One region of the Streptomyces sp. NPDC126503 genome, then DNA from elsewhere that is predicted to be linked to it. Evidence: riboswitches for the same ligand, from Rfam matches in the RefSeq annotation. Region 1 holds a riboswitch; the other holds the start of a gene.
What was found. Region 1 has a riboswitch for cobalamin ahead of ABTY40_RS07245 (cobalamin biosynthesis protein). Riboswitches for the same ligand answer to the same signal wherever they lie in the genome.
Positions count from the first base shown of each region.

Region 2: it holds a riboswitch for cobalamin, as region 1 does, so the genes downstream of both, ABTY40_RS28145 (energy-coupling factor ABC transporter permease) here and ABTY40_RS07245 (cobalamin biosynthesis protein) in region 1, are expected to answer to the same signal.

Region 1 is NZ_JBEORS010000004.1:53,293-56,563, forward strand. Features, by position in the region: gene ABTY40_RS07235 (inorganic phosphate transporter) at 1-878, shown strand, start outside; gene ABTY40_RS07240 (hypothetical protein) at 891-1,112, shown strand; cobalamin riboswitch at 1,223-1,365, shown strand; gene ABTY40_RS07245 (cobalamin biosynthesis protein) at 1,401-2,390, shown strand; gene ABTY40_RS07250 (cobyric acid synthase) at 2,387-3,271, shown strand, end outside.
Region 2 is NZ_JBEORS010000031.1:19,301-22,571, forward strand. Features, by position in the region: gene cbiQ (cobalt ECF transporter T component CbiQ) at 1-358, opposite strand, end outside; gene ABTY40_RS28140 (energy-coupling factor ABC transporter substrate-binding protein) at 365-772, opposite strand; gene ABTY40_RS28145 (energy-coupling factor ABC transporter permease) at 769-1,482, opposite strand; cobalamin riboswitch at 1,512-1,705, opposite strand; gene ABTY40_RS28150 (PTS-dependent dihydroxyacetone kinase phosphotransferase subunit DhaM) at 1,816-2,223, opposite strand; gene dhaL (dihydroxyacetone kinase subunit DhaL) at 2,220-2,879, opposite strand; gene dhaK (dihydroxyacetone kinase subunit DhaK) at 2,932-3,271, opposite strand, start outside.

The DNA of each region.
Region 1 (3,271 bases):
CCAAGGTCCTCATCCCGGCCGTGGCGGCCCCCCTCGTCGCCGGTCTGGCCGCGATGGCCGCGTCCCGCCTGACGTACAAGATCAACGCCAACCGCGAGGCGAAGGCCACGGCCAAGGGCTACCGCGCCGGCCAGATCGCCTCCGCCGGTCTCGTCTCCCTCGCGCACGGCACCAACGACGCGCAGAAGACGATGGGCATCATCACCCTCGCGCTGGTCACCCAGGGCGTCGTCGCCCCGGGCGCCAACCCGCCGCTGTGGGTCATCGTCTCGGCCGGTGTCGCCATCGCCCTCGGCACCTACCTCGGCGGCTGGCGCATCATCCGCACCATGGGCAAGGGCCTCACCGACCTCCAGCCGCAGCAGGGCTTCGCCGCCCAGACCAGCGCCGCCACGGTCATCCTGGCCTCCTCGCACCTGGGCTTCTCGCTCTCCACCACCCAGTCCTGCTCGGGTGCCGTGATGGGCGCCGGCCTCGGCCGCAAGGGCGGTGTCGTCCGCTGGTCGACCGCCACCCGGATGTTCGTGGCCTGGGGCCTGACCCTGCCCGCCGCCGGCCTCGTCGGCGCCGGCGCCGAGTTCCTCACCCAGCAGGGCACCTGGGGCATCGTCGCCGTCGCGATCCTGCTGGTCTCCGGCTCCGCCGTCATCTGGGCGCTGTCCCGCCGCAAGCCGGTCGACCACCACAACGTCACGGACGACGACCTCGACGGCGGCTCCGGCACCCCCGGCGTCGTGACCACCGCGATCGCGGCCGTCACCCCGCCGCCGCCGGCCGGCTCGGTCGCCGCCGTCGCGGACGAGGACCTCAAGACCACCATCCCGGCGCGGGTCCCCACGGACCCGGCCGCTCCCCCGGCCCCCGCCGCAGCGGTGTAAGGAACGAACGACATGAAGATCGACTGGGCAGCCCTCGGCTCCGTCTTCGGAGTCAGCCTCGTGGCGACCGTCGCCCTGGTGGGCCTCTTCTCCCTCGGCATCGTCGGCCTCACCAAGCAGGAGGAGGCCGCGGCGAACGGCGGCTCCGCCACCCTCGCCCGCACCGGCGCCTACGCCTGCTTCGCGCTCTGCGCGGCGGCCGTCGCGTACGGCATCTTTCTGATCGTCGTCTGACACGGCGACCTGACGGCCGGGCGGTCCGCACCTCGGGTGCGGGCCGCCCGGCCGTCGTGTCTGTGGTGCTTCGCACAGTGACCCGTCGCAGGTCAAGAGTGAGTTGACGGGCGTTCTCGGGGCGTGGTGGACTGCCGAGGCCATTACGGCGGCAAGGAAGAGGAAGTCCGGTGCGATTCCGGCGCGGTCCCGCCACTGTGACCGGGCCCCCAGGGGTCCGGGAGCCAGGAACTCCCCCCGCCGGTCACGTCGAGCCAGGGCGCGGACCCTGAGTGAGGACACAGCGCCATGCCCGGCCGCACCCGCAGCCTGTCCGAAGCCGGCCCTTCCGGGGCCGCCGGTGTCTTCGCGTACGGAGCGGCCGCCGGCCTCGCCGCCGATCTGCTCCTCGGAGACCCCCGCCGCGGGCACCCCGTCGCCGCCTTCGGCCGGGCCGCCGCCGCCGTCGAGCGGCGCCTGCACCGCGACCACCGGGGCTGGGGCGCGCTGCACACCGCCGTCTGCGCCGGTTCCGCCGTGGCGCTCGGCGCCGTCGCCGCCCGCGCCGCACGGCGCAGCCGCGCCGCCTCCACCGTCCTGACCGCCGCCTCCGTGTGGGCCGTCGTCGGCGGTACGACCCTGGGCCGCGAGGCCCGCGCGATCGGCGGGGCGCTCGCGGCCGGCGACCTGGAGGTGGCGCGCGAGCGGCTGCCGCGTCTGTGCGGCCGTGACCCGCAGTCCCTGGACGGTCCGGCGATGGCCCGCGCGGTCGTCGAGTCCGTCGCCGAGAACACCTCCGACGCCGTCGTCGGCGCCCTCGTGTGGGGCGCCGTCGCGGGCGTGCCGGGGCTGCTGGGCTTCCGGGCCGTCAACACCCTGGACGCGATGGTCGGCCACAAGTCCCCGCGCCACCGCCGCTACGGCTGGGCCTCGGCGCGCCTGGACGACCTGGCCGGCTGGCCGGGCGCCCGCCTGACGGCCGCGCTCGCCACCCTCGCCGGGGGCGATCCGCGCGGGGGCGTACGGGCCTGGCGGGCCGACGCCGGCCGGCATCCCAGCCCCAACGCGGGTCCGGTCGAGGCCGCCTTCGCGGGCGCCCTCGGCGTACGGCTCGGGGGGACGCTCTCGTACGGCGGGCGGGTCGAGCACCGGCCCGTCCTCAACGGGGAGGGGCGGCCCGTGGAGGTCGCCGACATCGACCGGGCGGTCCGGCTCTCGCGCCGGGTGACCTGGCTGACCCTGGCCGCCTGCGCGGGCGGCCGGCTGATCGCGGACACGCTGAAGCGGAGGACGAAGTGAGGGGTGGGGGGCTGCTCGTCGCCGGGACGACCTCCGACGCGGGCAAGAGCGTCGTCACGGCCGGCATCTGCCGCTGGCTGGTTCGGCAGGGCGTCAAGGTCGCGCCGTTCAAGGGACAGAACATGTCCCTCAACTCCTTCGTGACCCGCGAGGGCGCCGAGATCGGCAGGGCCCAGGCCATGCAGGCGCAGGCCGCCCGCGTCGAGCCGACCGCGCTGATGAACCCGGTGCTGCTCAAGCCGGGCGGCGACCGGTCCAGCCAGGTCGTGCTCATGGGCCGGCCGGTGGGCGAGATGAGCGCCCGCGGCTACCACGGCAACCGGCAGAAGGAACTGTTCGAGCCGGTCGTCGCCTGCCTGGAGGAGCTGCGGGCCACGCACGACGCCGTGATCTGCGAGGGCGCGGGCAGCCCCGCAGAGATCAACCTGCGCCGCACCGACATCGTGAACATGGGCATCGCGCGGGCCGCGCGCCTGCCCGTCGTCGTGGTCGGCGACATCGACCGGGGCGGGGTCTTCGCCCAGTTCTTCGGTACGACGGCGCTGCTCGCGCCCGAGGACCAGGAGCTCGTCGCCGGATACCTCGTGAACAAGTTCCGGGGCGACGTGACCCTCCTGGAACCGGGCCTCGACATGCTGCAGGGGCTCACCGGACGCCGCACCTTCGGCGTCCTGCCGTACGCGCACGGCCTCGGCATCGACGAGGAGGACGGCCTGCGCGTCTCCCTGCGGGGCGCGGTGCGCGAGTCGGTGGTGGCCCCGCCGGTCGGCGCGGACCTGCTGCGGGTCGCCGTCTGCGCCGTACCGCTCATGTCCAACTTCACGGACGTGGACGCGCTCGCGGCCGAGCCGGGGGTGGTCGTGCGGTTCGTGGACCGGCCC
Region 2 (3,271 bases), on a different contig from region 1:
CGAACAGCAGCACCCCGAGGGACGCCGACGCACTGCGCAGGAGCAGTTCGGCCGCGTGGACCGGGCCGTCCGGTGCGAGCGACACGAGCCCGTGGCCCCCGCCCACCTGGAAGAGGAGCGGTACGGCGCCCGTGACGCAGAAGCCGAGCGGCACCCGGAAGGCCCGCCACAGTGCCCGGCCCGGCACACCCGCCGGACCGAGGAGGACGGTGAGGGTGGCCGCGGCCACGAGCACGGCGCCCGGCCACGGCGGCAGCGACACCGCGCACAGGGTGAGCCCGAAGCCGAGCAGCGCCTTCTCGGCGGGATGACGGCGGCGCCAGCGACTGCCGTGCGCCGCCGCGTCGATCGGCAGCATCGGCGGTTACGCGTCCCCGGGCGGCGGGAGCACCGGCCCGGCACCCGCGTCGGGCGCGGCCCCGGCCTGCCCCGCGGCCCGCGCGCCGCCCTCGGCGCGCACCCTCGCCTCCGCGTGGGCCTCACCCTGCCTGCGCCCGCGCCGCACGCCGAAGTAGTACGCGAGGACGCCGGCGCCCAGCGCCGCCTGGAGGGCGAACAGCGCCGACTCCACCTCGCCGGACGGCGGCTCGTACAGCGGGGCGAACCAGGGCTCGTAGTCCGGCCGCAGCTCCGTGATCGCGCTCTCCGCCTCCGCGTCCGCCCCGGCGAAGGGCTCCTCCTTGTGGTCGCCGAGCCCGAGGGCGAGCGGCAGGACCGCCAGGGCCACCACGACGAGCAGCAGCAGCGCGTTGATCTTCGCGTTCCGGCTCATCGGGCGCTCGCCCCCTCGGACGGCGCGGCGTCACCGGCTGCCCCGGCCGGCCGGGCGAGAACGCCGAGCCGGATCAGGTCGCCCTTGCTGGACTGCGCGAGGAGCCGCATCACGAGCACCGTGAGCAGGCCCTCGCTGACCGCCAGCGGGATCTGCGTCACCGCGAAGATGCCGCCGAACTTGGCCAGCGCGCCCGCCACGCCGCTCCCGGGGTCGGGGAAGGCGAGGGCCAGCTGCACGCTGGTCACGCAGTACGTCGAGAGGTCCGCCACGAACGCGCCGGCGAACACGCTCACCATCAGCGGTGCCCCGGCCCTCCGCAGCAGGACGTACGTCCCGTACCCCGCCCACGGGCCGGCGACGGCCATGGAGAAGGCGTTCGCGCCGAGGGTGGTCAGGCCGCCGTGCGCCAGGAGCAGCGCCTGGAAGAGGAGCGTGAGGGTGCCGAGCACCGCCATGATCGGCGGGCGGAACAGGATGGCGCCGAGTCCCGTACCGGTCGGGTGCGAACAACTGCCCGTCACCGAGGGCAGCTTCAGCGCGGACAGGACGAAGGTGAAGGCGCCGGAGGCGCCCAGCAGCAGGGTGGACTCGGGGTTGGACCGCACCTCGCGGGTCAGCGCGCGGACTCCGTGGACGATGAACGGTGCGGCCGCGACGCTCCAGGCGGCGGCGTGCACAGGGGGCAGATACCCCTCGGCTATATGCATGGTTGGGAGACCCTCTCCAGCACCTCGTGGATGGACAACGCGCCCTGGCCGGTCTCCTGGCTGACGGTCATGCCGCCCGACTCCGCCTTCCCACACCCCGGCGGTCTCCCGCGGCGGTGCAGTGGCTTCCCCTGGGGGATGGAGCCGGACCTCCCGATCACAGTGGCGAGGGCCGCACCGGTACTGCACCGGTTTCCCGTACACCAAGGCGGTGCGACACTAGTGGGTTGACCAGGTGCATCACAACACGGTGGCCACCCGGCGCGTTCTCCCGCTCACTGCGCGCTGTCGTCGTACGCCCCCGCGCACCCCGGTACCGGCCACCCCCTCCGGTCACTCCTTCCGGTACGTGTACGCCTCCGAGGCCGCCGCGGCGACCTCGTCCAGGTCGCCGCCCGCGCTCGCGGTCACCACGGCCGCGACGGCGCCCTCCACGAAGGGGGCGTCCACCAGCCGGGATCCCTCGGGCAGTTCACCGCCCTCCGCGAGCAGCGCCTTGACGGTGAGCACGGCGCTGCCCAGGTCGACGAGGAGCGCCACCCCGGCGCCGCCGTCGACCGCCCGCGCCGCCTCGGCGATCAACTCCGCGCTCGTGCCCAGGGCCCCGTCCGGGGTGCCGCCGGCCGGCCGGACCGGGGCCGTGTCGCCGCCACCGGCGAGGCCCCGGGCCAGTTCGGCCACGGCCGCCGCCACCCCGGCGCTGTGCGAGACCAGGACGATCCCGACCTGCCCGGCGCTCATGCCGTCCCCTCCCCGTCCGCCGTCGTACCGTTCGTCCCTTCCGCCCCGGCCGTGGCGGCGAGCGCCGCGAACAGCAGCGCCGACGAGGCCGCGCCCGGGTCCTCGTGCCCCACCGAGCGCTCGCCCAGATAGCTGGCCCGGCCCTTGCGCGCCCGCAGCGGTACGGTCCCGAGGGCGCCCTCACCGGCCCGGTCCCGTCCTTCCGTGAAGGACACCTTCAGCCCCTCCGCCCCCGGCACCAGCGCGTCCAGCATCGTCTTGTCCCCCGGTCGCGCGCCGCCCAGCCGGGAGACGGCCTCCACCCCCTCGCCCAGCGCCCCGGCGAACCGCTCCCGGGTCACCCGCGGATCGTCGCCGAGCGCCTTGCCCGCGCGCCGCAGCAGCGTGCCGTACAGGGGTCCCGACGCGCCGCCGACCGTGGAGATCAGCTGCTTCCCGGCCGCGACGAGCACCGCTCCCGGCGCCGTCGGCGGCTCCTCGTCCAAGGCCTTCCGCACGGCCGTGAAGCCGCGCCGCAGATTGGCCCCGTGGTCGGCGTCCCCGATGGCCGCGTCCAGCTCGGTCAGCCGGTCGGCCTCCCGCTCGACCGCCTCGGCCACCGCCTCCAGCCAGCGCACGAAGAACTCCGTGCCGTACGTTCCCGCCGTCTCCGTCATCCCGGTCCTCTCCCGTGTGTCCCTGACGATGTGCCCGCGACTCCGGCCCGGCTCACAGCCCCCAGCGGAGCGCGGCCGTCCGCACCGGCGCGTCCCACAGGCGCAGCAGCTCCTCGTCCGCCTCGCACAGCGTCACCGAACAGCCGGCCATGTCCAGCGAGGTCACATAGTTCCCCACCAGGGCCCGCGCGACGGGCACCCCGCGCTCCCCGAGCACCCGCGCCACCTCCGCGTGGAAGCCGTACAGCTCCAGCAAGGGCGTCCCACCCATGCCGTTGACCAGCGCCAGGACCGGGCCCGAGGGCCGCAGGTCGTCCAGGACGGCTTCGACGGCGACGTCGGCGATCTCCCGGGCCGTCATCATGGCCCGCCGCTCCCGGCCCGGCTCGCCG